Regions from separate parts of the Kribbella sp. NPDC058245 genome, predicted to be linked through region 2. Evidence: riboswitches for the same ligand, from Rfam matches in the RefSeq annotation. Region 2 holds a riboswitch; each other region holds the start of a gene.
The links. A riboswitch is a leader RNA that binds a small molecule or an ion and turns the genes downstream of it on or off. The one in region 2 is predicted to bind glycine.

Region 1: it holds a riboswitch for glycine, as region 2 does, so the genes downstream of both, gcvT (glycine cleavage system aminomethyltransferase GcvT) here and gcvP (aminomethyl-transferring glycine dehydrogenase) in region 2, are expected to answer to the same signal.
Region 3: it holds a riboswitch for glycine, as region 2 does, so the genes downstream of both, ACFVWG_RS00635 (L-serine ammonia-lyase) here and gcvP (aminomethyl-transferring glycine dehydrogenase) in region 2, are expected to answer to the same signal.

Annotation. Positions count from the first base shown of each region.
Region 1 is NZ_JBHVWY010000021.1:16,569-26,984, forward strand. It holds gene glyA (serine hydroxymethyltransferase) at 1-774, opposite strand, end outside; gene gcvH (glycine cleavage system protein GcvH) at 776-1,150, opposite strand; gene gcvT (glycine cleavage system aminomethyltransferase GcvT) at 1,150-2,277, opposite strand; glycine riboswitch at 2,429-2,523, opposite strand; gene ACFVWG_RS36485 (hypothetical protein) at 2,672-3,925, shown strand; gene ACFVWG_RS36490 (hypothetical protein) at 3,944-4,729, opposite strand; gene ACFVWG_RS36495 (hypothetical protein) at 5,336-5,938, opposite strand; gene ACFVWG_RS36500 (hypothetical protein) at 6,305-6,496, shown strand; gene ACFVWG_RS36505 (alpha/beta hydrolase) at 6,570-7,526, opposite strand; gene ACFVWG_RS36510 (YybH family protein) at 7,696-8,112, opposite strand; gene ACFVWG_RS36515 (MerR family transcriptional regulator) at 8,243-9,082, shown strand; gene ACFVWG_RS36520 (sigma factor) at 9,117-9,299, shown strand; gene ACFVWG_RS36525 (RNA polymerase sigma factor) at 9,312-9,650, shown strand; gene ACFVWG_RS36530 (hypothetical protein) at 9,647-10,416, shown strand, end outside.
Region 2 is NZ_JBHVWY010000002.1:229,811-240,226, reverse strand. It holds gene ACFVWG_RS04635 (RNA polymerase sigma factor) at 1-147, opposite strand, end outside; gene ACFVWG_RS04630 (YciI family protein) at 144-515, opposite strand; gene ACFVWG_RS04625 (CDP-alcohol phosphatidyltransferase family protein) at 681-1,274, shown strand; gene ACFVWG_RS04620 (DUF881 domain-containing protein) at 1,278-2,117, shown strand; gene ACFVWG_RS04615 (small basic family protein) at 2,114-2,446, shown strand; gene ACFVWG_RS04610 (DUF881 domain-containing protein) at 2,448-3,515, shown strand; gene gcvH (glycine cleavage system protein GcvH) at 3,540-3,923, shown strand; gene ACFVWG_RS04600 (FHA domain-containing protein) at 4,046-4,582, shown strand; gene ACFVWG_RS04595 (MerR family transcriptional regulator) at 4,569-5,228, shown strand; gene ACFVWG_RS04590 (bifunctional nuclease family protein) at 5,252-5,746, shown strand; gene ACFVWG_RS04585 (MerR family transcriptional regulator) at 5,936-6,556, shown strand; glycine riboswitch at 6,577-6,667, shown strand; gene gcvP (aminomethyl-transferring glycine dehydrogenase) at 6,745-9,576, shown strand; gene ACFVWG_RS04575 (hypothetical protein) at 9,736-9,885, shown strand; gene ACFVWG_RS04570 (hypothetical protein) at 9,905-10,051, shown strand; gene ACFVWG_RS04565 (hypothetical protein) at 10,064-10,195, opposite strand; gene ACFVWG_RS04560 (hypothetical protein) at 10,319-10,416, shown strand, end outside.
Region 3 is NZ_JBHVWY010000001.1:118,782-129,197, forward strand. It holds gene ACFVWG_RS00600 (allophanate hydrolase subunit 1) at 1-139, opposite strand, end outside; gene ACFVWG_RS00605 (LamB/YcsF family protein) at 139-891, opposite strand; gene ACFVWG_RS00610 (GntR family transcriptional regulator) at 997-1,719, shown strand; gene ACFVWG_RS00615 (aminopeptidase P family protein) at 1,767-3,191, shown strand; gene ACFVWG_RS00620 (hypothetical protein) at 3,366-3,593, shown strand; gene ACFVWG_RS00625 (alpha/beta fold hydrolase) at 3,717-5,114, opposite strand; gene ACFVWG_RS00630 (DUF3817 domain-containing protein) at 5,212-5,586, shown strand; glycine riboswitch at 5,584-5,681, shown strand; gene ACFVWG_RS00635 (L-serine ammonia-lyase) at 5,761-7,134, shown strand; gene ACFVWG_RS00640 (alpha/beta fold hydrolase) at 7,394-8,221, opposite strand; gene ACFVWG_RS00645 (hypothetical protein) at 8,283-9,188, opposite strand; gene lysX (bifunctional lysylphosphatidylglycerol synthetase/lysine--tRNA ligase LysX) at 9,269-10,416, opposite strand, start outside.

The DNA of each region.
Region 1 (10,416 bases), on a different contig from region 2:
GCCCGGGAAGACGGCGGAATTGAACTTCTTCGCCAGGTCCGCCCGGTTGGTGAGGATGACGCCACCGCGCGGACCGCCGAGGGTCTTGTGGGTCGTGGTGGTGACCACATCGGCGTGCGCGACCGGGTTCGGGTGCAGTCCGGCCGCGACCAGGCCGGCGAAGTGCGCCATGTCGACCATCAGGTAGGCGCCGACCAGATCGGCGATCCGCCGGAACTCGGCGAAGTCGAGCTGCAGCGGGTACGCCGACCAACCCGCGACGATCAGCTTCGGCCGGTGCTCCAGCGCGAGCCGCTCGACCTCGGCCATGTCGACCACGAAGTCGGTGTCGCGGACGTGATACGCGACCACGTCGTACAGCTTGCCGCTGTAGTTGAGCCGCATCCCGTGGGTGAGGTGACCGCCGTGCGCGAGATCGAGGCCGAGGATTGTGTCACCCGGGTTGAGCAGCGCGAACATCGTGGCGGCGTTCGCCTGTGCACCGGAATGCGGCTGGACATTGGCGAAGTCGGCACCGAACAGTGCCTTGACCCGGTCGATCGCCAGCTGCTCGACGACATCGACGTGCTCGCAGCCGCCGTAGTACCGGCGGCCGGGGTAGCCCTCGGCGTACTTGTTGGTGAGGACGGAACCCTGCGCTTCCATCACCGCGATCGGGGCGAAGTTCTCGCTGGCGATGAGCTCCAGGGTGTCGCGCTGACGGCCGAGCTCGGCCGTCACCGCCGCGTGGATCTCCGGGTCGAACTCGGCCAGGGACTGGTTGAGGGTGCTCATCTCATTCGCCTCCGATCAGTGCCTCGTAGGCACCGGCATCCAGCAGATTGGTGGGTCCGGTGACCTTGATCCGAACCAGCCAGCCGGCCTGGTACGGGTCGGTGTTCAGCAGGCCGGGATCGGCCACGACGGCTTCGTTGAGCTCGACGACCTCGCCGTCGACCGGCGCGAACAGGTCGCTGACCGACTTGGTCGACTCGATCTCACCGCACGCGTCGCCGGTGGCGATCGCGGTGCCGACAGCCGGCAGGTCGACGTACACGACATCTCCCAGGGCCTCGCCCGCGAAGGCGGTGATGCCGACCGTAGCGACGTCGCCATCGACCGCGACCCACTCGTGGTCCGCGGTGTAGTGAAGTTCAGTGGGGACAGACATCAGGACTCCTGGCGGCGGTAGAAGGGGAGGGGGACGACAGTCACGTCGTCGTGCGTGCCACGGATGTCGACCTGCAGCCGGGTTCCCGCTTCCTCGTAGCTCGCGTCGACGTACGCCATCGCGATCGGATGCCCGAGCGTCGGCGACGGCGCGCCACTCGTGACCGTGCCGATATCCCGGCCGGTCGCCGGATCCAGTACGGCGTACCCGCTGCGCGGCGACCGCCGCCCGGCTGAGGTGAGGCCGACGAGCACCCGCTGGGCGCCCTCGTCGCGGCGACGGGCGAGTGCCTCGCGGCCGACGAAGTCAGCTTCCTTGCTGAAGGCGACGACCCGGCCGAGCCCGGCTTCGAACGGTGTCAGCTCGCGGCTGAGTTCGTTGCCGTAGAGCGGCATCCCGGCCTCGAGACGCAGCGTGTCCCGGCAGGCCAGCCCAGCCGGCTTGAGCCCGTACGGCGTTCCGGTCCGGAGCAGGTCGGCCCAGATCCGCGCGGCCTCGTCCGGGCGGCAGTAGATCTCGAAACCGTCTTCACCGGTGTACCCGGTGCGGGCGAGCAGGATGTTGCTCCCGGCAAGCTTCGCTTCGGTGATCGCGTAGTACTTGAGGGCGGGCAGATCGGCCTCGGTCAGCTCGGTCAGGATCTCCGCGGAGACCGGCCCCTGGACCGCGATCAGCGCCCAGCAGTCCGTGGCGTCGCGAACCTCGATCGCGAAGTCGGCCACCCGCGCGGCCAGCTCAGCATGGACAACTGCTGTATTGCTGGCGTTCGCGACGATCAGGAAGTGGTCGTCGGCGAGCCGGTAGACGACCAGGTCGTCGATGATGCCGCCGTCCTCGGCGCACAGCATCGAGTACCGCGCGCGGCCGGGCGCGATCTTCGACGGCTGCCCGACCAGGCTGCGGTCGAGCGCCTGCGCGGCGGTGGCGCCGATCACCTCGAGCTCGCCCATGTGGGACAGGTCGAACAGGCCCGCCGTGGTCCGGACAGCGGAGTGCTCGGCGATGTCGGAGGTGTAGCGCACCGGCATCGTCCAGCCGGCGCTCTGTTCATTTTGAGCGAAGGCAATGAACGAAGCACCGAGCTGTTGATGTTCTGCGTGCAAAGCAGTCGCGCGCGACTCTGCCATAGGTTGGGAGGCTCCCTCGGTCAGGCACCATGCGGTGCCACTGCTGGGTGACCTCCCCGCTCTGTCATCGGTACCTGAGAGCTTCGCCGCCGGATCGGGCGGTTTGCACCGTGGGTGCAGGTCCGAGCGGACCTGTCTTTCCAGAGTTCGCCTCATCGGAACGGTCAGTGGGCCTGAGAGATTCTGGGGAGATTTGCTCCTTCGGCGCCGGGCTGTGCTGCACCCGGACTCTCCCGCCCCGATTCGAACGGCGCGATATGCAGTTAGGCCGCCGACTCTAGCAGCCGACCTGCCGCCGAGGGACCGGCAAATGTGGTTGGATCCAACCGCCCGTCCACGCCGTCGTACTGGGGCAGATCCTGGACCGGCGGATCGGACAACTGAGAGGGACACGATGAGCGGACTGTCGACCTTGCCCCTGGTAGTGAGCGGGCTGTCGCTGATCGGCGTGCTGGCGGTCGTTGTGTGGTTCGTCCGGCGCCAGCGGTATCTCAAGTCACTGCGGGACCGCGGCTGGACCTTCGTCGGCAGCCCGTCGTTCGCCACGGTCGCGCGGCTGAACAACCCGCCGTTCGGGCTGGGCTTCAAGCGCTCGCCGGACGATCAGATCACCGGCCTGACCGGCAGCGGACGGGCATTTCAGGTGATCGAGTACGACAGCGAGTACTGGAAGGGTTGGGTCGGCATGGTGACGTTGTCGCGCCGCCTGCCCGAGCTGTGGATCACCGGCGGGCAGACGCAGCCCCGGGCCGGTGTCTCCGCGACCATGGTGCCCGTTCCGCCGCAACTCGGCACCGGCTGGACGGTCGGCGTACAGGACCCGGCGTTCGCCAACGAGGTGCTGAGCGGCCAGCTCTGCACTGCCTTGCTCACGCTGGCCGGGAGTCAGCCGGGCGTGAATCTCAGCATCGACGGCGACCAGCTGGTCATCCAGGATCCGCCGCGTAAGGACCCCGAGCTGCTCGCGCCGTGGCTGGAGCAGTTGGCCGCCATCGCCACCGCGATCGATGCCACACCGCTCGACCACTGGATGCAGCCCGAGCACGAGGCCCGCCTGGGCTTCTACCAGCACCCGGACTGGTACTGGATCGGCCAGGACGACAGCCTGCTGCAGAGCACACCGACCACGCGCAGCGGCCACGACCACAGCACCAGCGACGTGATCCGCGGTCGCGACGGCGACGGCCCGCCGTTCGTCGCCTTCACCCACCACTGGAAGACCACCCGCACCGAAACCTCCACCGACTCCGAGGGCCGCACCACCACCCGCACCGTCACCGAGAACCACAGCGAGCCGATCCTCGGCTTCGAGCTGCCGGTGCACATGCCCTGGATCCAGGTCAGCAGGCGTGGCCTCGGCGCCGGCATCAGTTTCGAGAGCGAAGCCTTCAACAAGAGGTTCGCGATCCACGCCCGCGACCAGAAGTTCGCGTACGACGTCATCCACCCGCGCCAGATGGAGTTCCTGATGGCCACCGAGCCGGCCTCGTTCCAGGTCGTCGGCAACTGGGTCTGGTTCGACGCCGGCCGCCACGACCACCAGACGATCGCCCGCAACTCCCTGATCCTCCGCGACTTCCTCGCCTGGATCCCGCGCTTCGTCTGGAAGAACCTAGGCCTCCAGGACTCCCCGTACCCGCCGCGTTAGTGACCCGAGTTGAGGGGATTAGCCGACGGTTTCGAAGATCCGGTGCGTGCCGTTGGGGTCGACGTGGAAGACGAATCCATGGGGTGTTCTCCATTCGAGGGTGGTGGGGCTGATTCGGCGGAACGTCCATCCGGACGCGTGGGTTTTCACCCGGTGGCCGTAGCGGCTGAGGGGTGCGAGGTTGGTGGTGCTGGTTTGGCCTGGTGGGCCGAGTGGGTTGTAGGGCGTGATGTGGTCGAGGTCGATGCTCCGGCTGGTTTCGCGGGTGCCGTAAGGGAACAGTTCGACCGGGTGAGTGAGTTTGACGCGTTCCCGGATCCGGTCGGTTGCTTCGTAGCAGTTGACCGAGACCGCTTGGTTGAGGTCGATGACCGGCTTGACGATGTAGGGCCCGTACCCGATCAGCTCACCCAGTTGCGAGGCCAGTGAGGGCCCGTGCCCTTCGACCCGGATCACGCCGTCGCCGGCTGCGAGGGTCTGGTCGGTGAGGTGGACATAGATCTCGGTCTTACCTGGGCGCGCGGCGGTACTTGGGCGTGAGTGAGCGCTTGGCGTTGTCGCGGATGCGAGCCGGGCATAGGCGTCGCGTTTGATCTGCGCGAGCCGACTGGCAAGTGCGCGTTGTGCTGCGGCGTCCATGGGCTCGCCGGTGTCGCTGTCGGTTTCACGCGCCGAGGCGGGGTCGAATGGTTCCACTGGCCAGCGGTTCGGGTGATCGGGGCGGTCCAAGGGGTCCGGCAGTTTGCTGATGCTCGGGTGCGGAGCGTCCCGGTCGGCCTCATCATCCAGCCCTGGCTCGACCATGCTCGTCGAGCACTCGTCCCAGTCGTCCTCGCCACCGGCGTCGCGCTGCCGCAGCTCCGGGCTGACATCCTTCAGTGCCGTTGCACTGTCCGAGGTGGGCGTGGGGCAGGGAGCACCCGACGCGGTGGAGCTTGGGGCCGCGGAGCCCGGGGTGGGAGTCTGCGGGGTGGCGGGGCTCGGGGCCAGGGCATTGAGAGCGGGAAGGCCTGAGGCGGTGGAGCTCGAAGCCGCGGGAGTCGAGGTGGGAGTCTGTGGGGTTGCGAGGCTCGGGGCTGTGGCGCTTTGGGTAGGAGTGTGCGGGGCCGGGGCGGTGCCAGTGCTGGAACCTGGGGTGGTGGAGCTCGAAGGTTCGGGGTCCGTGGTGGGAGTCTGCGGGGCTGCCGGGTTTGGGGCCGGCGTAGTTGAACCTGTGGTGTCCGGAGTGGCGGTCGCGGCGTGGTGGGTTTGATCCAGGAGCTCTTGGGCGAAGACGGGGTCAGCGAGGATGCCTACCGCCTCGGCTCGGCGGAACTGTAGTGAGCGGGTATCACCCAGGGACTGCTGTGCATCGCCGAGCGCTTCGATGATGGCATCGAACCGGGTGGCCGCACCAACCGACGTACGGATTTAGATGGTCTTGGTTCCGTGCTCATCAGAACGCCCCACGAACACGCCACGTTCACGAACCTTCGCGGCCGCCTCGGCACGAGCGCCGTCGGGGTCGGCGTGCATCTTCGCCGCCTTGACGATCTTGTCCAGCCGGTACGGGGTGATGGTGTCGATCAGATCGGCGACCCGGCCATCGACGTACTGGGCGGCCTCCTCGGACAGACCGGCGCAGTCACGCACGATCTGGCACGCCTTCCACGGCGTCGCCTCACCCGACAACACCTTCACCCACGTCAACGGGAACCGGTGACGCAACGCCAAGGCGTCACCGATGATCCCGCGCCCGACCCCGGGTGAGACACCCATGACGACCGCGAACTCACCGATCGCGAACTCCAGAATCTCCGGGCAGCCCTCACCGCCCAGCACCACGCCACGCTCACGCCCCTCGAACGAACGGCGACCAGCCCGCGCCGCACACGCATCAGGGTGGAAACGGTCGGCGTAAACCAGGGCATGTTCGAGCACCCGGGCATCGGCCCGGTTCGACAACGCACGCTGCTCGGCGGCCGACTCCAGCAGGTCGGGCGTCGTGAGCAGCGTCAGGTCATCGTCGAACATGCGTTCTAGTTTACGCACGCCGAGCGAGGCTGCGCAAATCGCCGACCGTCCCGGATCCCTTATCCACAAGGGGAAACATCACACCGCAACCGACCACGGAACCGTGTAAGGCCGATCAATGCCCGGCCGGTGTGGGGACGTCGATCAGCCGGAGCGAGGCCGACTCGGCTAGTGACTGAACTCTTCAGGACATCGGTTGACGCTGTAGATGTGTGGCTGGAGAGGGTGTGCCGGTGGAGGGTGTTGCGCTGGGTCGGGTGGCGGAGTTCGAACTGGGGCTGCGTTGGCGGGTGATCTTTCCCGATAACGAGCATCTGGCGGCGTCGAGCTTCTTGCGTGACCTAGCAGCTTCGGATCGTCGAGTGGTTGCGCGAGGCACCGGTCCCGCAGCGCCTCAACCGGCGACCGGGTGCACCGCAGCTGGGTTCGGTGAACTCGGTCACGGGCAAAGCGGTGCTGGGCACGAAGTACGCCCCCCGGACGATCAACGGCCAGCTGAGCGTGCTGTTCGGCTTCTACGAGTGCCACCTTCGCGACGACGAGGGCCCGCGTCGGTGAGGGCTACAGGATCCGCCTGCGAACTGGCGCGTGGGGGAGCGCTGCCCTTCTCGGCCGGTCCTGGTGGGTCGCCTCAGACGGTGGCGACGGCGCGTACTCGGTCTGCCATGGCTCGTCGAGCCACGCCGGCGTCGGGGACGAAGCGTTCGAATCCGTGCGGAGCACCCGGATGCACGTGCAGTTCGGTGGGCACGCCGGCCGTGGCCAGCCCAAGGGCGTAGGCAATGCTCTCGTTACGGAAGATATCGAGGTCGCCGACCTCGATGTACGCGGGCGCGAGTCTGGCGAAGTCGGTCAGCCGGGCTGGCGATGCGACGGGCGATACGTCGTCTGTGCCTAGGGCATCGCCAAGCAGGGTCACCCAGCCGGTGTAGTTGTTGTCGTGGTTCCAGGTGAGCAGCTCTGCCGGCAGGGAGTCTGGCGTGGTGTTGCGGTCGTCGAGCATGGGGTAGATGAGGATTTGCTTGGCCACCGGCACACCGCGGTCACGGGCCAGGATCGCGGCACCGGCGGTCGGAGCGCCGCCGCCGCTGTCGCCCATGACGGCGATGCGGGACGGGTCGACTCCCAGGTCCGTGGCGTGGTCTGCGAGCCAGGTGAGCCCGCTGAACACGTCTTCGGCCAGGCTGGTCGGGCTCGTCGCTTCGGGGGCGAGCCGGAGCTCGACGGACAGGAACGGCACGCCGCTTTCGGCGACGTACCAGGAGACGACTTCGTGGTAGAGGTCGATGCTGCCGCCGAGCATGCCGCCGCCGTGGGTGTAGACCACCGCGGGTCGTCCCGGAGCCGTCATGGCGGTGGTGTACCAGCGCAGTTCGATCTCTCCTCGGCCATCGCTGGTCGGAGTGCTGAAGGAGGTTGCGCTCACCCCGGACGAGGGTGGTGTGATGCTCGCCAGGTAGGCCAGACCAGCCGACGCGGCTGCCCGTACCGCGCGCCAGTCGCCGCGTGCAGGGGGCGTGGTCTGGGCTGCCTGCACGGCAAGGGCGGCCATGGCCGGTACAAGCTCCGGGTCGAGTGTGTAGCTCATGCATGTCTCCGATGATGAGTTGAGCTGCCGGTTGACAGCACAGTGTCGGGTCGATCGGGTGAGGCGGCTGCCGCCCGCGACGAGGCCGGGGAGACGTCGCCATCGCGGGCGCTGCCGTCTTCGAGGAGATCCGCTCGGCCGGGAGGCTGGTCGCGGCGCAGGCCAGGCCCTACGCCGTCGTGATCTTGCCGTCCCACTCGCCGCCCGCCGGGAGGGAGGCGTGCTGGTGGATTAGTTCCCAGCCGTGCTCCCGCCGCTGGAAGCAATCGGTCTGCCGCACCATGACATGCTTCTTGGCGCCGGTCTTCAGCACGATGTTCGTGCTCTGCACCGTGCAGACGATGCCCATGTCCCCTGTGATCGTTACGTCCATTTCGAGGACGTCAACCATGCAGGACTCGAAGTTGGCGAAGGTGTCGTCGAACAGCTTCCGTGCCGGCGCGACGCCCCGCGACGCGAACGGGGGAATGTCGAACCACAGCACGTCCGACGCCCAGTGGCGGGTGCTCTGCGCACCGGTCATCGACTCGGCCATCTCGCGAACGATGGAAATGATGGCTTCCTTGTCCTGCTCTGTCGTCGTCATGACATTGCTCCCCTTGGTCTAGCGGTTGTGACTGGCCGCTACGAGAGAGCCTGGAGCGTGCGGTCAGGGGAGGTGCAAGACCTGGCGCGGCGCTGGTATCTCCCCTAAGGGGAGATCTCATACTGAGGTCATGCCCTCAGCACTGGCCATCGGGGACTTCTCTCGGGCGACGCACCTGAACATCAAGGCGCTGCGCCACTACCACCGCATCGGCCTGCTCGAACCGGCTGAGGTTGACCACTTCACGGGGCACCGCCGCTACACCACCGATCAGATCCCGACCGCTCAGGTGATCCGGCGGTTCCGAGCGCTGGACATGCCGTTGGAGGAGATCCATGCCGTCATCACGACGGCAGACACGGCGGCTCGCAACGAGTTGATCGCCGCCCACCTTCAGCGCCTGGAAATGGCCCTGGCCCGCACCCAGCAGGCGGCGGCATCGCTGCGCGACCTGCTCCAGCCGCCTGTCGACGCTGTCCCGGCCGCGTTCAAACACCGCCGGGAGCCGGCAACCCCGGCGGCGGCGGTAACCGATGTCATCGACGTCCAGGACGCGAACGCCTGGTATCAAGGCGCGCTCGGCGAACTGCACGCACTCCTGGCAGCGCAGAAGATCACTCCCAGTGGGCCGGGCGGCGCCATCTATGCCAACGACCTGTTCTCCCATCAGCGAGGCGAGGCAACGGTTTTCCTGCCTTGCGACGGCGCGGTCCGAGCTACCGGACGGGTGACCGCGCTCGTCGTGCCGGAGGTCGAACTCGCCCTCACCGTGCACCCCGGTCCCCACAGCGGCGACATCGACCTGGCCTACGGGTCACTGGCCACCTACGTCACCGATCACGCCCTCGCAGTCGACGGACCGATCCGCGAGTACTACCTTGTCGGCCCGCACGAAACCAATGACGAAGGGCAATGGCGAACCGAGATCGGGTGGCCGATCTTCGACGTGGGCCAGGGCGCCCCTTGGTGAGATACATCTTGGTGGGTGATGGACAAGTAGGGGTATGAGCAAGCAACCGGAGGAGCGGTTCGTGGCCTTGTACGAGGCCACGTATGCGGATCTTGTGCGGTTCGCGCAGCGGCGGGTGCCGGAGGCTCAGGCCGAGGACACGGTCGCGGAGGCGTTCCTGGCCGCTTGGCGGCGGCTGGACGAGGCGCCGGAACAGCTCGTTGATGCGCGGGCGTGATTGTTCGGGATCGTGCGGAACACGATTCTGAACAGTCATCGGGGTGCTCGGCGGCAGCGGGCGGTGGCGGTGCGGCTGGCCGAAGTCTCCAGTACGTCGTTGCCGGACGACAGCGAACTCGTGGCACGGCAGGTCGATCTGGCGCGCGCGTGGGAGCGGCTGTCAGCCGTCCATCAGGAGGCGCTTGCTCTGGCGGTGATCGACGACCTCCCGGGTCGCGAGGCGGCGGCGGTGCTCGGCATCACGGGCGTCGCCTACCGGCTGCGGCTGTCCCGGGCGCGCAATGCCCTGCGCGGTCTCCTCGGTCACCGTCCCACGGCTGCACCTGTCACGGAAAGGCAACCCTCATGAAAGATCTCGACGAGTTCGCCGCCCTGAAAGCCCTCGACCCGGCAACCCGCGATCCCGATCCCCACAGCCCGCGCGCCCAGGCGTCGCTCGGGCGCATCCTCGCCACAGACCTGTCGTACGGCGGTCGTCCGCAGCGCTACCGTCGACCGGTGGTCCGGGCCGTGGTGGCCGTCGCTGCGGTGGGGATCGCGGCCGCAGTGGTCCTACTGCCTCGGGAAGGCGGACCGCTGCCGAATGGCGACGCCTATGCGGGCTGGACGGCGCAACCGTCCGGTATGTCGGCCCAGGAGCACGCCAAGGCCATCGCCGAATGCCGGAAGTCGTTGAAAGGCGCCGGGACGAGCAACAGTCAGCTCGCGCAGACCGACGCGGCGATGGCCGAGCGGCGCGGGGACTGGGCATTGGTCATCCTGACCGGGCCTGACCAGTTCGAGGCCACCTGTATGACGAACGTCAAGTCCGGCCCGCACGGCGGCGGCTTCGGCTCGGTCGGCGGCCCCGGCCGCCCGCCGGTCGGTCCGCGCGAGCTCTCGGTCTCCGGGATGGGCGCCGGTGGTGGTGGCTCGATGGGTTACGTGACGACGGCCATGGGCCGGTCCGGCTCCGACATCGTCGCGATGACCTACACCAGCCCGACCCGTGGGATCGTGAGGGCCACGGTCATGAACGGGTACTTCGCCTTCTGGGTACCTGGGTACGAGTTCGAGGGCACCCAGCCGGTTCCGGTTCGGGTCACCTACCGCGACGGCAAGACGGTGGCGACCAC
Region 2 (10,416 bases):
CAGACCATCGGAAGGCCACTGCATCGATGCCGCGAGCAACGCCTCCTGAACCGCGTCCTCGCAGGCGTCGAAATCGCCGTACCGGCGTGTCAGCGCACTCAGCACCCGCGGTGCCTCCGCACGCAGCACCTCCTCCAACGAAGTCATCGGTACGCCGAAAGATCGCGCACCGGCCGCACCTCGACCACGCTGTACGGCGCCTCCGGGATCAGCGCGACGATCTCGGCCGCCCGCTCCATCGACTCGCAGTCGAGGAGATAGAAGCCGGCCAGCTGCTCTTTCACCTCAGCGAACGGACCGTCCGTGGTGAATGGCTTGCCGTCGCGGACCAGCACCTGCTTGGTCGCGGCCGGTGGAGCCAAGGACTCGGAGGCGAGGAGCTCGTCCCGTTCGGCGAGGGCCTCGTGCAGGGCGGCGTACCCGGCCATGCCCTCACGCTTCTGCTCGTCACTCAGGCCGTCCCACACCGCGCGGGATTCCGGATTGCCGTAGATGAGTACCAGGAACTTAGACACGGTCCAGTATCGATCGGATTACCGGTTCGCAGCACCCATAGCGGGTGACCCGCCGAGACGTTCAGGTGTAGAGGGTGTCCGGCCATGGCCCGGGCCATGGCCCCAAGTACAGTTACGACCGCCTATCCAAACGATAGAGCCAAGGGGTGAGAGAGGAGGGGGCGCGTGCCGGACTTGGAAGTGTCCGACCGGGTGCTCACGATCCCGAACGCGCTCAGCTTCCTCAGGTTGCTGGGTGTGCCGCTGTTCCTGTGGCTGATCCTGGGACCCAAGGAGGACGGCTGGGCGTTGCTCGTGCTGGCGATCTCCGGGTTCACGGACTGGGCCGACGGCCAGATCGCGCGGCGGATGAACCAGACCACCCGGCTCGGGCAGATGCTCGACCCGGTGGCCGACCGGCTGTACATCTTCGCCACGGTGCTCGGGCTGGCGCTGCGCGACATCATTCCGTGGTGGCTGGCGATCGCGCTGCCGCTGCGTGACCTGTTGCTCACGTTCACGCTGCCGGCGCTGCATCGCCGTGGCTTCAACGCGTTGCCGGTGCACTTCCTCGGCAAGTCGGCGACCTTCTGCCTGCTCTACGCGTTCCCGCTGCTGCTGCTCGGTGACGGCGACAGCACGCTGAACCTGCTGGCCCGCGTCTTCGGCTGGGCCTTCGCCATCTGGGGTACGGCGCTCTACTACTGGGCCGGAGTGCTCTACTTCGAGCAGCTGCGGCATCTGATCCAGACAGTGAAACCGATCGACAAGGCCCGGTAGCCAGTGACCGAGCCCGCGACCAAACCAGCACCGCCGCGGCGGGTCGACGCGTCGATGTCGCTGCTGAACAACCTGATGGCGCACCCGATCGACGAGGGGTACGCCGTTGCCGCCCGGAGCCGGCCGCAGCAGGACGGCAAGCCGGCCCGGGTGCGGCACCGGGTGATGCTGACGGTCGCGGCCCTGGTGCTCGGCTTCCTGCTCGCGGTCGCGGCGGCGCAGAACTACCAGGCCGCGCCGGAGGCGGAGAAGCAGCGCAAGGAGCTGATCACCCGGATCAACCAGGCCGACGACCGGCTGTCCGGGCTGCGCACCGACCAGACCCAGCTCGCCGACGAGGTCCGCCGGCTGCAGGCCGAGGGACTGGGCAGCGACAGCGACGGTACGGCGCTCCAGCAGCAGCTCGATGATCTCGAGCTGCAGACCGGGGCGGTCGCGGTGACCGGCCCGGGAGTCAAGGTCGTCGTCGACGACGCCAAGGACGCGGACAAGGAGGGCCGGCTGCTCGACGTCGACCTCCAGCAGCTCGTCAACGGGCTGTGGACGGCCGGTGCGGAGGCGGTCTCGGTGAACGGTCACCGGCTCACCGCGATGACCGCGATCCGTAGTGCGGGCAGTGCGATCACGGTCGACTACGTGTCGCTGACGCCGCCGTACACGGTGCTGGCGATCGGCGACACCGGGACGCTCGAGGCCCGGTTCGCGCAGAGCTCAGGGGGCCAGTGGGTGCAGTACCTGGTCAGCAACTTCGATGTCCGGAAGACGATCACGACGGAGGATTCCTTGCTGGTGCCGGCGGACGCGACCATCGCGCTGCGATACGCGAAGGTGATCGGGAAATGATCGCCGTACTGGGACTGGTCATCGGTGTGGTGCTCGGGCTGCTGCTGGCGCCCGACGTACCGGAGTGGGCCCAGCCCTACCTGCCGATCGCGGTGGTCGCGGCGCTGGACGCGGTGTTCGGCGCCCTGCGGGCGTTCCTGGACGGGATCTTCGACGACAAGGTGTTCGTCGTGTCGTTCGTGTCCAACGTGCTGATCGCGGCGCTGATCGTCTACCTGGGCGACCAGCTCGGCGTCGGCTCGCAGCTGTCCACCGGCGTGGTCGTCGTCCTGGGCATCCGGATCTTCACCAACATGGCGGCCATCCGCCGGCACATCTTCCGGGCCTGACATGAGTGACGAGAAGCCGGACGTCCCGGAGCCCGACAAGTCCGCCGCGGACGACCAGCCGACGGTCGTCGCCAGCTGGTGGAGCGCCGACGGCAAACCCACCGACGCCTCAAAGCCGGCCGACGCCCCGAAGCCCGCCGATACCCCGAAGCCCGCCGAGGAGAAGACGGCCGGTACGCCGGACGATCCCGCGCGCCGCCCGAAGTCCGAGCACGCCAAGCCGCCGCGCTTCGACCCACCGGTCACCAAGCCGGAGCCGCGTCCGCAACCGGAGCCTCTCGAGCAGGCGCACCCGGTGGAACCGACGCCGATGCCGTCCGCGAAGAAGCCGCGCACCCCGAACCTCGCCCTCCGGCGGCTGAAGGCCGGCTTCAAGCCGTCCCGCGGTCAGGCGATCGTGGCCGTGGTCCTCGCCCTCGTCGCCGCGACCGCGGTCGTCCAGGTCCGGGTGAACCGGGCCGACGACGGCTACCAGAACGCGCGCCGCGAGGACCTGATCGCGATCCTCGACGGCCTCGGCCAGAACACCCGGCGCCTGGAGAGCGAGATCGCCGAGCTGGAGGAGCGCAAGAACACGCTGTCCTCCAGCGCCAACAAGGCGAAGACCGCTCAGGAGCAGGCCGACGCCCAGATCCGGACGCTCGGCATCCTGGCCGGCACGCTGCCCGCCCGGGGTCCCGGGGTCCGGATCACGCTGAACGATCCGCAGGGCAAGATGACTTCCAGCAACCTGCTCGACGCGATCGAGGAGCTGCGCGACGCCGGCGCCGAGGCGATCCAGATCAACGGTACGGCGCGGGTCGTGGCCAGTACGGACTTCGTCGACGACGCCCCCGGCATCCAGATCGACGGCACGAAGGTGAACTCGCCGTACGTGATCGAGGCGATCGGCGACTCGCACAGCCTGGCCGAGGCGTCCAACTTTCCTGGTGGTCTGGTCAGTGAGGTGACCGGTCCCCAGATCGGCGGTACGGCGGACGTGAACGAGGAACTCAGCGTCTCCATCACCGCCTTGCACGCGCAGGAGGAGCATCGCTACGCTCGCCCGGCGCCCAGCCCGACCAAGTAATTCCTTCGAGAAAGAGGAACGACGGTGTACCCCGAAGACCTGAAGTACACGGCCGAGCACGAATGGGTGAAGGCCAACGAGGACGCTCCGGTGCGGATCGGTATCACCGACTTCGCGCAGGACGCGCTCGGCGACATCGTGTATGTCCAGCTGCCCGAGGTCGGCAGCGCGGTGCGCGCCGGTGACTCCTGCGGTGAGCTGGAGTCGACCAAGAGTGTGAGCGATCTGTTCGCTCCGGTGAACGGCACCGTGCGCGCGGTGAACGAGGCCCTGGCCGATCAGCCCGACCTGGTCAACACCGACCCGTACGGCGAGGGCTGGCTGCTCGACATCGAGGTCGACGACATCGCCGAGGTCGAGGCGCTGATGGACGCCGAGACCTACCAGGGCCAGCTCGACCCGAGCTAGGTACGCACTGATAGGTTTACCGGACCTCAACCGCTGGTCGAGGGTTGGGGCCCGGGTCCACACTTGTCATCACGGGGTCTACGAAAACAACGTCGCCTAACGGCGATCGGGAGGATCACAGCATGCCGTTCTGCAACCAGTGCGGGCACGAGAACTCCGAGGGCAGCCGCTTCTGCTCGCAGTGCGGAGCGCTGCTCCCTGGGGCGGATCGGCCGGCCGCCGCGACGCCGACGCCGACGCCTGGTGTGACGGACACCGCGATGCTGACGCCGATCAGCGCCGAGCCGGAGACCGAGCGCTTCGACCAGGGCGAGCCGCTGTCGGCCGACGACCAGGCCGCGGTCGGTGCGCTGCCGGCCGGGTCGGCCCTGCTGATCGTCCAGCGCGGCCCGAACGCGGGCAGCCGGTTCCTGCTCGACGTCGACGTGGTCACCGCCGGGCGGCACCCGGACAGCGACATCTTCCTCGACGACGTGACGGTCTCGCGCCGGCACGCCGAGTTCCGCCGCGACGCGTACGGCGTGAAGGTCCGTGACGTCGGCAGCCTGAACGGCACCTACGTGAACCGGGACCGGATCGACGAGGTCCAGCTGAGCAACGGCGACGAGGTCCAGATCGGCAAGTACCGGCTCGTCTACTACGCCAGTGGCCAAGCCTGAGCTGTCGATCGGCGAGGTCCTGCAGCTGCTGCAGGCCGAGTTCACCGATGTCACCATCTCCAAGATCCGTTTCCTCGAGGCCGAGGGGCTGGTGACACCGGCGCGCACCGCGTCGGGCTACCGCAAGTTCAGCGCGGGCGATGTCGAGCGGCTGCGCTACGTGCTGACCGCACAACGCGACCAGTACCTGCCGCTGAAGGTCATCAAGGAGCACCTCGGTGCCCTCGACCGCGGACTGCGCCCGGCCGCGGGTGGACCGCCGATCGCTCCCAGTACGCCGGCCGCGGGGCCGGCCGCCGACGACTTCGGTGCCACCGGCACCGATCTCCGGCTGACCAGGGCGGAGCTCTGCGCCGCGGCCGGAGTCAGTACGGCGTTGCTCGCCGAACTGGAGAGTCACGGCCTGATCGTGGCCGAGGGCAAGCATTTCGGCGGGGACGCGATCGTGGTCGCCCAGGTGGCGGCCGAGCTCGCGACGTACGGGATCGAGCCGCGGCACCTGCGGCCGTTCCGGACCGCGGCCGACCGCGAGGTGGGGCTGATCGAGCAGGTGACCGGACCCCGCCGTACCGATCAGACCCAGGAGCTGGCGGCGCTGACTGTGCGGTTGCACACGGCACTGGTGAGATCCCGGCTGCCGCGCTGACCGGCGCGGAGTAGGGTGAACTTGTGCGCGAAGTCGACGTAGTCGGAGTCCGGGTCGAGATGCCCTCGAGTCAGCCCATCGTGCTGCTCAAGGAGGTCGGCGGCGAGCGGTACCTGCCGATCTGGATCGGGGCGGCCGAGGCGAGTGCGATCGCGTTCGCCCAGCAGGGGATGGAGCCGCCCCGGCCGCTGACCCACGACCTGTTCGCGGAGACGATCCGGGTGCTCGGGCACACGCTCACCCAGGTCCGGATCGTGAACCTGACCGACGGCGTCTTCGAGGCGATCCTGGTCTTCGACGACAAGACCGAGATCTCGGCCCGCCCGTCGGACTCGATCGCGATCGCGCTGCGGACCGGTACGCCGGTGTTCTGCGCCGACGAGATCCTCGCCGAGGCCGGGATCCCGGTGCCGGAGAGTGAGTCCGGAGCCGTCGACGAGGTCCAGGAAGAGGAGGAGGTCGAGCGCTTCCGCGAGTTCCTCGACCAGATCACCCCCGAGGACTTCGACAAGAGCTGAACCGGTTCTGGGCGCCTGAACCAGGCAAGACCGGGAAGGTAACGATTCGGGCGGGAGCCGCGACACGCATTCGGCTCGGAGCGGTTGTCGTTGACCCTCTCAGGTCGGCGGCTTACCGTGAAGGAGTTGTGGGGTGCAGTTACTCCACGGAGGTGACTCGTTCCAGTAGGTATCCAGGGAGGCTCAGGCGTGACACGCACCGGCGACACGGATCTGACGGCGCAGTCGACGTCCGAAGCACGCGCCGAGGCGGTCGCCGCGGCCGGCGTCCAGGGCTTGCTGTTCGACGACGACCTGCGGCCGATGCCGGAGGATGTCGGGTTCCGTGGACCGACGGCCTGCGCCGCGGCCGGGATCACCTACCGCCAGCTCGACTACTGGGCCCGCACCGGCCTGGTCTCGCCGTCGGTGCGTCCGGCGACCGGCTCGGGTACGCAGCGGTTGTACGGTTTCCGTGACGTCCTGTTGCTGAAGGTGATCAAGCGTCTTCTCGACGCCGGGATCTCGCTGCAGCAGATCCGGACCGCGATCGCCCACCTGAGCAAGCGCGGCATCGACGACCTGACCCAGATCACGCTGATGAGCGACGGCGCGTCGGTCTACATGTGCACCTCGCCGGACGAGGTCATCGACCTGCTGGCCGGTGGCCAGGGCGTCTTCGGCATCGCGCTCGGCGGTGTCTGGCGGGAGGTCGAGGGCTCGCTGTCCGAGCTGCCGACCGAGCGTGCCGACGGTCACGGTGAGGGCGACGGCGAGAACCACGCGAGCGACGAGCTCGCTGCCCGCCGCCGGGCCCGCATGACCGGCTGAGGTACCCTCTACCTAGCTGTTCACCGCACTCGGGAGAGACCCGTGCAAACCGGGCGCCGAAGGGGCAATTCCTCCCCGGAACCTCTCAGGCCCATGGACCGGGTGCGATAGGCGACTCTGAAGCGTGCGCTCGTGCGTGACAGAGGGGGAGGCCCCCGGAAGCTACAGCCAGCAACGGAGCCTCTTTGATGACGGAAATTTCAGCAATCTTCGCCGACCGGCACATCGGGCCCCGCCCGGACGAGGTCGCGCGGATGGTCGAACTCCTCGGGTACGCCGATGTCGACGCGCTCGCGGATGCCGCCGTACCGGCCTCGATCCGGTCTACCGAGCCGCTGCGGCTGCCGGAGCCGGCCTCCGAGGTCGACGCGCTGACCGAGCTGCGCCAGCTCGCGGCCCGCAACAACGTCGCCACCTCGATGATCGGCCAGGGCTACTACGGCACCTTCACGCCGTCGGTGATCGTCCGCCGGCTGGTCGAGAACCCGGCCTGGTACACGGCCTACACGCCGTACCAGCCGGAGATCTCCCAGGGCCGGCTCGAGGCGCTGCTGAACTTCCAGACCGTGGTCTCCGACCTGACCGGTCTGCCGACCGCGAACGCGTCGCTGCTCGACGAGGGCACCGCGGCCGCCGAGGCGATGACGCTCGCCCACCGCTCCAACCGCAAGAGCAAGTCGAACCGCTTCCTCGTCGACGCGGACACCTTCGCGCAGACGATCGCCGTGGTGCAGACGCGCGCTGAGGCACTGGACATCGAGGTGGTCGTCGCCGACACCACCGGCGGTCTGCCCGAGGGCGACTTCTTCGGCTTCCTGGTGCAGTACCCGGGCTCCGGCGGTGCCGTCCGCGACCTCAAGCCGCTGATCACCGCCGCGCACGAGCGCGAGACGCTGGTCGCGGTCGCCTCCGACCTGCTCGCGCTGACGCTGCTCGAGGCGCCGGGTGAGGCCGGGGCCGACATCGTGATCGGTTCCTCGCAGCGCTTCGGCGTCCCGCTCTTCTACGGCGGTCCGCACGCCGGCTTCATCTCGGTCCGCGCCGGTCTCGAGCGGTCACTGCCCGGCCGGCTCGTCGGCGTCTCGGTCGACGCGGACGGCGCTCCGGCGTACCGGCTCGCCTTGCAGACCCGTGAGCAGCACATCCGTCGCGAGAAGGCGACCTCCAACATCTGTACGGCGCAGGTCCTGCTGGCCGTGGTCGCCTCCATGTACGCCGTTTACCACGGACCGGATGGGCTAAAGGCTATCGCCGGCCGCGTGCACGACTACGCGGGCAAGCTGGCCGCGTCGCTGCGCGCCGGTGGCGTCGAGGTCGTGCACGGCGACTTCTTCGACACCGTGCTGGCCCGCGTCCCCGGCGCGGCCGCCGACGTCGTCGACGCTGCCCGGCAGAACGGCATCTGGCTGCGCCAGGTCGACGCCGACCACGTCGGCATCTCCTGTGACGAGAAGACCGACGCCGCCGCGCTGACCCGGGTCTGCCAGTCCTTCGGAGTCCAGTACGACGACACGCTGGCCGCGCCCGAGGTCGCCGTACCGCGGAGCTCGGAGTACCTGACGCACCCCGTCTTCAACACGCATCGGTCCGAGACGTCGATGCTGCGCTACCTGCGCAAGCTGTCCGACAAGGACTACGCGCTCGACCGCGGCATGATCCCGCTCGGCTCCTGCACGATGAAGCTGAACGCGACCACCGAGATGGAAGCGGTCACCTGGCCGGAGTTCGCCGACATGCACCCGCTGGCGCCGATCGAGGACGCCGCCGGATACGTGAAGCTGATCGGTCAGCTGGAGCGCTGGCTGGCCGAGGTCACCGGGTACGCGAAGGTGTCCATCCAGCCGAACGCCGGCTCACAGGGTGAGCTCGCCGGGCTGCTCGCGATCCGCGGGTACCACCGGGCCCAGGGCAACGGGGACCGCAACGTCTGCCTGATCCCTTCCAGCGCTCACGGAACGAACGCTGCGTCGGCCGTGATGGCCGGGATGAAGGTTGTTGTTGTCAAGGGCAACGATGACGGCACGATCGACCTGGACGACCTGCGCGCCAAGACCACCGAGCACGCGGAGAAGCTGGCCGCGATCATGATCACCTACCCGTCCACCCACGGGGTGTACGAGGAGAGCGTGACCGAGGTCTGCCGGATCGTCCACGAGCACGGCGGCCAGGTGTACGTCGACGGGGCGAACCTGAACGCGTTGCTCGGGCTCGCGAAGCCGGGTCAGTTCGGCGGCGACGTCAGCCACCTGAACCTGCACAAGACCTTCTGCATCCCGCACGGCGGTGGCGGTCCGGGCGTCGGCCCGGTCGCGGTCGCCGCGCACCTCGCGCCGTACCTGCCGAACCACCCGCTGCTCGACCAGGCCGGCCCCGAGTCCGGCGTCGGCCCGATCAGCGCGGCTCCCTTCGGTTCTGCCGGTGTCCTGGCGATCTCGTGGGCCTACATCCGGATGATGGGTGGCGAGGGTCTGACCGCCGCGACCAAGGCCGCCGTACTGACGGCGAACTATGTCGCCAAGCGGCTTGAGGGCGCCTTCCCGGTCCTCTACACCGGTGAGAACGGCCTGGTCGCACACGAGTGCATCCTGGACCTGCGGCCGATGACCAAGGAGACGGGCATCAGCGTCGACGACGTCGCGAAGCGCCTGGTCGACTACGGCTTCCACGCGCCGACGATGTCGTTCCCGGTCGCGGGCACGCTGATGGTCGAGCCCACCGAGTCCGAAGACCTCGGCGAGCTGGACCGCTTCTGCGACGCGATGATCGCGATCAAGCACGAGATCGACCGGGTCGCGGCAGGGGAGTGGCCGGCCGACGACAACCCGCTGGTCAACGCCCCGCACACCGCCGCCTCGGTCATCAACGACAAGTGGGAGCACGCCTACACCCGCGAAGAGGCCGCCTTCCCGCAGTCGGTCGACCGCGCCTCGAAGTACTGGCCGCCGGTCCGCCGCATCGACGGCGCCTACGGCGACCGCAACCTGATCTGCTCCTGCCCGTCCCCGGAGTCGTTCGAGTAATCACGCACCACCCCAAAGGCCGTCTGCTGATCACAGCAGGCGGCCTTTGCCGTTGCCGGGAGCATTTCCCGGTTCTTCCCGGCGGACGTCCCTGTCGTCCTGGTACAGCACGGCCACAGGCTGGTCAGCAGAACAGCCACCCACAGGAGGGGGACCGTTATGTCCACCGGAACCGTTGACGACTTCGATCTCGACATCCAGCTCGGGCCGACCGCCAACAGCGAGTTCGAGCCCACTGCCCGCACGAGCCGCCCGTGGTCGGACGCCATCTGCTGCTCCGACTTCTGCGACCCCACGTCGCTCTGCTGAACCGGCCCAGGAGATCACCATGACGACAGCAACCATTGACGAGTTCGATCTCGACATCCGGCTCGGGCCGCTGGACACGCAGGCGGTGCCCAGGGCGGTGACCGTGCACACGACCCGGCCGTGGTCGGACGGCGTCTGCTGCAGCGACAGCTGCTGCACCGACTGAGCGTCCGGAGGATCACGTGCCGACAACCTCGGTCGACGAGTTCGACCTCGACATCCGGCTGACGCCGTACGACGGCAGTCGCAGCGTGGAGTCCGTGACAATCCCGCCACGGACCAGCAGGTCGTGGAGCGATCCCTGCTGCACCGACTTCTGCTGCTTCGACTGACCAGGGAGGATTTCCCGGGTTCTCCCGGTCCGGGACTCTGTCGTCCCGGGCTGGGAAGACCTCAGGGTGAGGAGAACAGCTCACCCACCAGGAGGACCTTCGTGCCTACCGCAACGCTCGACGACTACGACCTGGACATTCAGCTCGGACCGATCGGCCGGCCGCGGATCGACCAGCCCTTCCTGTCCGGCACCCGGCC
Region 3 (10,416 bases), on a different contig from region 2:
GTACGGTTCGAGCGGCCGGAACGATGTCGACCGCATCAACCGGCCGATCGGCGAGCAGTGCCGTGTAGTAGCCGAGCACCTCGTCGAGATCATCGAGCTCCACCAGCAACGCGGAGTCGCCCGCGGGCAGGATCCGCATCAGCGGCCGAACGGGCTCAGCGTGACGCCGGCATCCTCCAGCGCGGCGCGAACCCGGCGGGCGATGTCGACCGCCCCCGGCGTATCACCGTGCACGCAGATCGAGGCGGCGTCCACAGTCAGCTCACCACCCGCGCTGTCGGTGATCGGCCGGCCGGTGGCCATCGCCGTACAGCGGGCTGCGATCTCGTCGGCGTCGTGCAGCACTGAGCCGGCTTCGCGGCGGGAGACCAGCGTGCCCTCGGGTGTGTAGGCGCGATCGGCGAAGGCTTCGTGGATCACGGTGAGGCCTGCCTCGGCGGCAAGTCGCAACCACGCTGAGCCGGGGAGGCCGAGCACCGGGAGCGTGCGGTCGTAGTCCGCGACTGCGCCGACGACGGCTGCCGCCTGGGCCTCGTGGTGGCCGATCGTGTTGTAGAGCGCGCCGTGCGGCTTCACGTAGCGAACGCGATCCCCGGCGATCCGGGCGAACGCGTCGAGAGCGCCGAGTTGGTAGACGATCTCGTCGCGCAGCGCATCCGGTTCGATGTCGACGAAGCGGCGGCCGAACCCGGCCTTGTCGGCGTACCCGACGTGGGCGCCGATGGCGACGCCGCGCTCGACCGCCTGGCCGGTCACCCGGCGCATGATCGACGGGTCGCCGGCGTGGAAGCCGCAGGCGACGTTGGCACTCGTGACGACGTCGAGCAGCGCACTGTCGTCACCCATCGGCCAGGAGCCGAAGCCCTCGCCCAGGTCTGCGTTGAGGTCCATCCTTGTCCTCCTCGGCCGGTAGAACGAGACTAGAGATTGTTCAACAATCCTGCAAGAGGATGGTTCTACTTTCCCTGATCACCTGTGGTGAGCGATGATGCGGCCATGAGTAGCGGTGAGGCAGACGGCAACCGGCAGGCGTGGTTGCGGACGGTCGCCGCGGATGTCGCGCGGCTCGACCGCAGCAGCTCCGCCGAGCGTGCCGCCGACATCCTGCGGCGCAGTATCACCGAGGGTGCGCTCCCGCCCGGTGCCCAGTTGTCCGAGGTCGAACTGACCGAGGTCCTGGAGGTCAGCCGGAACACGCTGCGCGAGGCGTTCCGGCTGCTCACCCACGAGGGCCTGCTGATCTACAAACTGCACCGCGGAGTCTTCGTCCCGGAGCTCGACGAGGCGGACGTGGTCGACCTCTACCGGCTGCGCCGCGTGCTCGAGGTGGACGTCGTCCGCGGTCTCGCCGAGCGTGACCCCGAGCTGCCCGCGGCTCGGCTCGAACCGCTGCAGGACGACGTCGAGGCGGCTGAGGCTGCGGCCCTGGCGGATCGCTGGCCGGCCGTCGGTACGGCGAACATGCGCTTCCATCAGCATCTGATCGGGCTGGCCGACAGCGCCCGGATGGACGCGATGACCGGCCGTCTCCTCGCGGAGCTGCGGCTCCTCTTTCACGTGATCGCGACGCCGCGCGAGCTGCACGAGCCCTATATCGCCCGGAACCGCGCGCTTTTCGAGCTCCTCGAGGCCCGCCAGTACGACGACGCCGCGGCCGCGCTGAATCAGTACCTGGTCGAGTCGGAAATCGCCATCCTCGAAGCCTTCCGCGCCCGCTGATCCATAAGGGGTTGCGCGCCCCCAGCACGACCTGAGTTGATGGATCCATGACCGACGAGCGGACCGACCAGACGCCCAAGTCCTACCGCCCTATCGACGCCAAAGGTTTCCGCGAGTCGATCGCGCGGGGCTGGGGCGCGGTGGACCGTTCCGTCAGCGTGCCGGACGGGCTGGCCGAGGCCGCCGCCGCGCATCGGCGCAAGCTCACCGCGGCTCTGCCGGGCCGGCGGATCGCGATCGGGGCCGGGCATGCGCCGGTGCGTTCCAACGACACCGACTACGACTTCCGCGCCGACAGCGACTTCGTCTGGCTGACCGGTTGCCAGGCCGAGGGCGCCGTACTGGTGCTGTCGGCCAACGGTGACGCCACCCTGTACCTGCGGGAGGCGGCCGGGCCGGAGGAGGCCGACTTCTTCGCGAACGCGCGCGACGGTGAGCTGTGGATCGGCCCGGTACCGGGCCTCAAGGACTGGTCGGACGCGCTGCAGATCGCCTGCCGCCCGATCGAGGAGCTGCCGTCCGCGGTGCGTGGCGCGGTTCCGTTCATGCTGTCCATCCCCGGCGTCGATCCGATGCTCGACGCGCTGGTGCGGACCGCGCCGTACGACGGTAACGAGCTGCGGCAGACGATTGCCGAGCTGCGCCGGATCAAGGACGACTGGGAGCTCGACCAGCTGCGCGAGGCTGTCGCGGCCAGCGTGCTCGCGTTCGAGGATGTGGCGCGCGAACTGCCCGAGGCGATCCGCGGTGGGGGCGAGCGGTGGCTGCAAGGCACCTTCGACCGTCGCGCACGGACGGCCGGTAACGGCGTCGGCTACGCGTCGATCGTTGCTGCGGGCAAGCATGCGCCGGTGCTGCACTGGGTTCGCAACGACGGCGCTGTGAACGAGGGCGACGTGATCCTGCTCGACGCGGGTGTCGAGACCCGCACCCTCTACACGGCTGACGTGACGCGGACATTCCCGGCCACCGGCGAGTACACCGCGGCTCAGCGGCAGGTTCACGACCTGGTGCACAAGGCGCAGCTCGCGGCACTTGGTGCAGTGAAGGCAGGAGCGCCGTACCGGGCCTTCCAGCATGAGGCGATGGTCGTGCTCGCCGAGGGCCTGCGCGACTGGGGCCTGCTCGACGCGTCGGTCGACGAGCTGCTCGGGCCGGACGGTCAGCAGCACCGCCGCTTCATCGTCTGCGGGACCGGCCACTACATCGGCCTCGACGTCCACGACTGCGACGCGGCTCGCCCGGAGACGTACTTCGCCGGCGAGATCGAGGCCGGGATGGCGCTCGCGGTCGAGCCTGGGCTCTACTTCCACCCGAACGACGAGACCGTGCCGCCCGAACTGCGCGGGATCGGTATCCGGATCGAGGACAACGTCGTGGTGCACTCTGACCGGCTGGAAATCCTCACCGAGGCCCTCCCGATCGACACCGACGGCCTCGAGAAGTGGACCCGGAAGCACCTCAACAGATAGTAATCGTCCGATCACCGAAAATTACCGGTCACCTGCAGTAACGAATCCCGGCGGCGCCACGATGTAGTCGTCGGGGAGGGTCGAACTCGGCCCGGCGCGTGACAGTGGGGGGCCGCGGTCACGCGCCGGCCGGATTCGGAACCCGGATCAGGGGAGATCCACGGGGGAGTGGCCATGAATCTGCGAGTGAGGGTCGTCCATTACGGCCAGGCGCACTGGTACGCCGACATCGACGACGCGGATGATCCGCAGCCCGACGACCCGTTCTGGTACGTCGACCACTGCCGCACCCACGCCCAAGCACTTGAGGCCGCCTGCGCCCAGCTCGCCACTCTGACGAGCCGGGTAGTCCGCGGCGACCGCCTCTACCGAGTCCTCGAGGTCACCGGCGTAGCAGTCTGATCCGTAGCGTCCGAAAGACACGCGGTCCACGTACTGCATTCCTTCGGACGCTAATGAGGTCACTGCGCTAACGTCCGAAAACACGCCGACTACGTACTGCGTTGCTTCGGACGTTGGCGGGGGTCAGCCGGTCGGCGGTACGGCGGCGCACGTCGTACCGGGTCTTGGTACTGCGAGGTTGATGAGGTAGTTGTCGACCGTCGAGGTCATGCAGGTGCCCTTGTAGTAGCTGCCGTGGCCCCAGCCTTCGTAGGTGAGCAGTACGCCGTTGCGGCCGAGCTGGCGCTGCACGCTCTGGGCCATCGTGTACGCCGTTGCCGGGTCGTGGATCGCATTCGCCAGCAGGACTGGGGTCTTGAGGTTGTGAACGTCCAGGCGGTGCTGGGGATTGTTGGCTTTCGGCGCGCCTAGACAGAGTGAGATCGCCATGAACTGACCCGGGTACGGCATGTCCGGGTTGTTGCGGGCGAGTCGGTCTAGGAGAGCTTTGTAGTCGCGGTAGGTGCGGACCTGCAGATTCCAGTCCTGGCAGAACGGGACGAGCGTGTTGGCGACGAGCTCGGTGGTTGGCGGCGGCTGGGTGGGGATGACGCCCGACTTCAGGATGGTCGCCAGGGTGTTCCACTGCGGGCCGTAGAGCTGGCGGAAGACCACGAAGGATGCGTTGAACGGGTTGGCTGCTTGGGTTCTGAGCTCTTTCCAGCGGGCGCGGACGTCCTGACCGTGCAGCGCGCAGGTCGTCGTCTGATCGCACCACTTCACGAACTCGTCGAACGAGTCCTGGACCGACGCGGCCTGCGGGTCGAGGAACTGGCGTGGTGTCGCGAGGCTGTGGTCGAGGACGCTCTCCAGGACCATCGCGCGCACGTGCTGCGGGTGGGTCTCGGCGTACTGCGCTCCGAGCGGGGTGCCGTAGGAGCTGCCATGGAACGTGATGCGGGATTCGCCGAGAGCACGGCGGATCGCGTCCACGTCGCGCACGGTCTGCCAGGTGTCGACGTGGTCGTAGAGCGGGCCGGTGTGGGCGCGGCAGTCGGCGGCGAGGCGGCGGTTGTAGTCGATCAGCGCGTCGAAGCCTGCTTGGTCGGGGACGAGCGGTGACGGCATCGCGGCGTACAGGCTGGCGGTGCACTTGACCGGGTTGCTGCGCGCGATCCCGCGCGGGTCGAAGCTGACGATGTCGAAGCGGTCCTGCAGGTCCGGGCTGAAGCGGCTGATCCCGGTCTTGATCCGGTCGACGCCGGAGTCACCCGGGCCGCCCGGTCCGAAGACGAGTGCGCCGACGCGGTCCTTCTTCGCCGTACGGCGGGCGATCGCGAGGCCCAAGGTTGGTCCGTTCGGGTCCCGCCAGTCGACGGGGAGTTGCAACGTCGCGCACTCCGAGCCTTTGACGACGAGCGGATCTTCCTTGCCTTCGACCTTGCAGTCGGTCCAGTGGACAGCGGCCGATGCCGGCAGGACGGCGAGGCTTGAAGCGGTGACGGTGAGGATCACACCCCACGCGAGCGATCTGAGTCTCATCTGATCGATCCTTCGGCAACCGCTTGCTCCCCACATCGGGGACAGTCCCCCAGACCACCCCGGCTGCGGCTTGGGGGACTTGTTAGGGTCGAGCGCGATGACACACTCACGGTGGTTCCGGACGGTGGCGATCGCCGAGGCGATCTCGTGGACCGGTCTGTTGATCGGCATGCTGTTCAAGTACGTGCTGTCCGACAACGAGGCCGGCGTGAAGCTGTTCGGCCCGATCCACGGCGGCGTCTTCGTCGTGTACGTCGTCACCGTGCTGGTCGTGCGGAAGCCGCTGCGCTGGTCGTGGCCAGTGACGCTGGCCGCGCTGGCCGCCAGTGTTCCGCCGCTGTTCACCTGGTTCTTCGAGATCTGGGCTAGAGGTCGTGAGACCACCGCTCCCGACCTACGCACCGGCCGGATTGACGCCGGCCCGAAGGCCGCCGTACCGTCCTCGACGGAAGCTAATTCAACAGCCGCATGAACCCGTGCGGGAGAGACCCAGGCTGCGTTCGACCTGGGCGCCGTAGGAGCAACTCTCCCCAAGAATCTCTCAGGCACCTTCACCGTACGGGCGAGGCACCTCTGGAAGGCAGCAGCCTGACAGAGCGGGGAGGACACCACTCTCGGTCAACGACGACCGGAAGGGACCTCCAGTATGGCGATCAGCGTCTTCGACCTGTTCAGTATCGGGATCGGCCCGTCGAGCTCACACACCGTGGGACCGATGCGCGCCGCCCGCACGTTCGTGCTCGGCCTGCAGGATGCGCGTCTTCTGACCGCGACTGCCCGGGTCGAGTCCCAGTTGTTCGGGTCGCTCGGTGCGACCGGGCACGGCCACGGCAGCAACAAGGCGGTGCTGCTCGGGCTCGAGGGTGAAGATCCCGAGACCGTCGCCACCCACTCCGTCGACGCCCGCGTCGAGACGATCCGCGAGCGCGGCCGGCTGTTGCTGGCCGGCGTCCACGAGATCGTGTACGACGACAACACCGACCTCGTGATGCACCGGCGGAAGGCCCTTCCGTACCACCCGAACGGGATGAGCTTCGTGGCTCGCGGTGCAGACGGCGCCGTACTGCGGGAGCGCACGTACTACTCCGTCGGCGGTGGGTTCGTGGTCGACGAAAACGCGGCGGCCGGCGACCGGATCGTGCCGGACAGCACCGTGCTCAAGTACCCCTTCCTGAGCGGTGCAGAGTTGCTCGACCGCTGCCGGGAGTCGGGGCTGTCGATCGGCGAGGTGATGCTCGCCAACGAGCAGGCCTGGCGGACCGAGGAAGAGATCCACGGCGGCCTGCTGAAGATCTGGCAGGTGATGCAGGACTGCGTGCAGGAGGGTTGCGAGACCGAGGGCGTGTTGCCGGGCGGTCTGAAGGTGCCGCGGCGCGCGCACCTGCTGCACAACAAGCTCACCCGCGATCCGTGGTCGGTCGACCCGCTGAAGGTGATGGACTGGGTCAACCTGTTCGCCCTCGCGGTCAACGAGCAGAACGCTTCCGGTGGGCGGATCGTCACGGCTCCGACGAATGGTGCCGCGGGCATCATTCCCGCCGTACTGCATTACTACCGGCGGTTCATTCCGGGGGCGACCGATGACGGTTGCGTTCGGTTCCTGCTGGTGGCGGCGGCGATCGGCGTTCTGTACAAGGAGAATGCGTCGATCTCCGGGGCCGAGGTCGGCTGTCAGGGCGAGGTCGGTTCGGCGTGCTCGATGGCTGCGGCCGGCCTGTGTGAGCTGCTCGGCGGTACGCCGGAACAGGTCGAGAACGCGGCCGAGATCGCGATGGAGCACAACCTCGGCCTGACCTGCGACCCGGTCGGCGGGCTGGTGCAGATCCCGTGTATCGAGCGGAACGCGATGGCCGCGGTGAAGGCGATCAACGCGGCCCGGATGGCGATGCACGGCGACGGCGTCCACGTTGTGACGCTCGACAAGGTCATCAAAACTATGCGTGAAACCGGCGCGGACATGAAGATCAAGTACAAGGAAACGTCCCGTGGCGGCCTGGCCGTCAACGTGATCGAATGCTGACGTGCAGGCGCCGCTCACCGACACTGTCCTGATGCCGGTCCTCCTCTGGACCGGACGCTGACAAGCGGCGACCGGCCGACTCCGCCGTACCCGACCACCTAACGTCCGAAGAACCGGAGACGGGCCCTCCGATCTTTCGGACGTAACGCGGCAACCCAGCGAACCCCATCTGATGGGTTCACCCACGAGCTTGTGGGTTCTGGACCCGCATGCGGGTGGGGAACCCACAACGTGATGGGTCCACCCATGAGATGCGGGGTCAGGGGTGGGTGGTTTCGAGGATGGTTTGGGCTACTAGGGCGGGGGCGTCGTTCATGGGGACGTGGCCGGCGTCGAGGAGCGGGATGATGCGGGCGCTGGGGAGTTGGAGGTGGGCGCGGGCGGCTTGGACCGGGGGGAGGATGCGGTCGTGGGTGCCCCAGGCGATGGTGACGGGGAGGTTGGGGACGTCGCCTTCGAAGGTGGCGCCGGCGCGGGCGTGGGCGGCGACGCGGTCGAAGCCGACGCAGTCGCGGAGGGCGCGGGACTCGGCGACGACGGCGTCGGGGTCGCGGAGGGCCGGGCGGTGGTAGATGGTGCCGGTGAGGACGCGGCGGCCGGCGGGGGTGCGGGAGAGGCGCTGGACGGTGGGATCCGGCGTACGGCGGGCGACGCGGCGGAGGTTGGTGAGCAGGCCGATGGCCCAGCGGTTCTCGCGGGGTGTCCAGAAGCCGGCCGGGGCGAGGGCGGTGACCGAGCGGACCAGGTCGAGCTGACCCATGCGGAGCGAGACCAGGCCGCCGAGGGAGTTGCCGGCGATGTGCGGCCGGTCGATGTCGAGGGCCTTGCAGAGGGCGTCGACGGTGTAGGCGAGGCTGTCGAGTTCGTCCGGGACACCCAGTGGGATGTCGGGGGATTCGCCGAAGCCGGGGAAGTCGAGCGCGATCACGTCGTGGTGCTCGGCGAGCTCGTCGAGCACCGGGGCGAAGGCCTGCCAGTGGTGACCGATGCCGTGCAGCAGCACCAGCGGGTCGCCTGACCCCTTGCGGTAGTAGGCGACCTCGACGCCCGGGACGCCGGCCACGGTGACGCTTGCGGTTGCGCTCATGACCTCATCGTGAACCTACTACCGCGTCCTGTCATCGTGACATGGTCGATGTCACATAGCTTTAATAAGCTTCGACCTCGCTGGTAGCGGCGTTGCCGGTGACTGTGGGTTCCAGGTTGATCTTCCAGGACTTGTCCGGCCCGAACGCCTGGTCGAACTTCTGGAACGAGCACCCGCTCCCGAACTGGCGCCGATCCGAACTCCACTCCGCGCCACTCTTGTAGTACAGGTGGTACGCCCCGCCGATCCGGGTGATCGCGGCTGCCTTGCCGGCCCGGATGTACGTCATCACGTGCGGATCGCGCGGCGGCTTCCCGTCGGTGACGACCGAGATCGCGACATCCTTCGACGTACCGTTCGTGATCGACAACCGTCCGATCCCGGTCTCCCCATGACGCACCAGCGTCTCGCCGTTCTCGGGCCGCTCCGGCTTCGGAGCCGCGCCCGGGTTCGGCAACGTGCTCCCGAAGTTCAGCTTGAGCTTCGTCAGCGCCGCCAACGCCGGGGCGAGGTCGGTGCGTAGCCGCCGCTGAACCTTCTGCGAGGTGTATGCACTCCCACCGCAGCGCGCATCGAGCTCGGCCTGCTCCGAGTCGGACAGCTTGTACGCCGCCACTCCGATCCGGTCCTGCAACAGCTGATGTACGGCGGACAGTCGCCCCTCGACCGTCAACGCGGCCAATCGCCCGGAGGCACCGTTCAACGCCTTCGACAGCTCGCCCATCGCCTGGGCCAACCCCTCGGCCGTCTGCGCCCGCGAGAGCGTCCGAAGGCTCACCGCCAGCGACTTCTCGGCCTTGGTCAGCTCACTTTGGTACGCCGCCTGACCCAACGGTCCCCGTGGTGTCACGGACGCGGCCGCCGCCGTCCCTCCGCTCGGCGTCGGCGATACCGCACCGTCGACCGGTGTCGCCGAACACCCCACGAGCACGCACAGCAGTGCCCCAACTACCGCAACCTGCCTCATCCACCCCGCCCCAGTATCCCCAGCCCCGCGCCCTCCTCCAGGCTACGGGTCAACCCAACTAGGGACGACCCGGCACAACGTTAAGAATCCCGCGGCGCGGGCCGGACGAACGGGAATGCGAGCGTGGAACGGATGTTCTGGCCGGTCAGCATCATCATCACCCGGTCGATGCCGATGCCGAGTCCACCGGTCGGCGGCATCGCGTACTCGAGCGCGCTGAGGAAGTCCTCGTCCAGTGACATCGCCTCGGGATCACCGGCCGCGGCCTTCAACGACTGCTCGGTGAGCCGCCGCCGCTGCTCAACCGGGTCGACAAGCTCCGAGTACGCCGTACCGATCTCTGCCCCGAACGCGACCAGGTCCCAGCGCTCGGCGAGCCGGGGCTCGGTGCGGTGCGTCCGGGTCAGCGGTGAGGTCTCCAACGGGAAGTCGGTGTAGAACGTCGGCAACGTGGTGTGCGGTTCGACCAACTCGTCGTACAGCTCAAGAACCAGCTCACCAGCGGAAAGATCGAACGTCGTGTGCACACCGTGCTGGTTGCACAGCTCCCGCAGCGTCTCCACAGAAGTGTCGGGAGAGACCGGTACGCCGGCCGCCCGGGCCACCGCATCGTGCACAGTGATCACCGGCCAGTCACCGGAGATGTCGATCTCGCCGTCCGGCCGCTTCACGATCGGCTTGCCGAAGACCGCGGTCGCCGCCTCGATCAGCAGCTCCCGGGTCAGCTCGCGCATCACGTGGTAGTCGGCATACGGCTGATAGGCCTCGACCGACGTGAACTCCGGGTTGTGGGTGGCGTCCGCGCCCTCGTTGCGGAAGTTGCGGTTCAGCTCGTAGATCTTGCCGAGCCCGCCGACGCTGAGCCGCTTCAGGAACAGCTCCGGCGCGATCCGCAGGAACAGATCGGTGTCGTAGGCATTGATGTGCGTCTGGAACGGCCGCGCGTTCGCGCCACCGTGGACCGCCTGCAGCATCGGCGTCTCGACCTCGATGAACCCGCGCGTCTCGAACCCGTTGCGCAGGGCCCGTACGGCGGCGCTGCGGTGCCGCATCATCCGCAGTGAGTCCGGGTTCATCACCAGGTCGATGTGCCGCTGGCGGACCCGCGCCTCGGGGTCGGTGAACCCCTTCTGCTTGTCCGGCAACGGGTGCAGGCACTTGGCCGCCATCATCCACTCGGTGGCGGCGATCGACAGCTCACCGCGCTTGCTCGTCACGACCTCGCCGG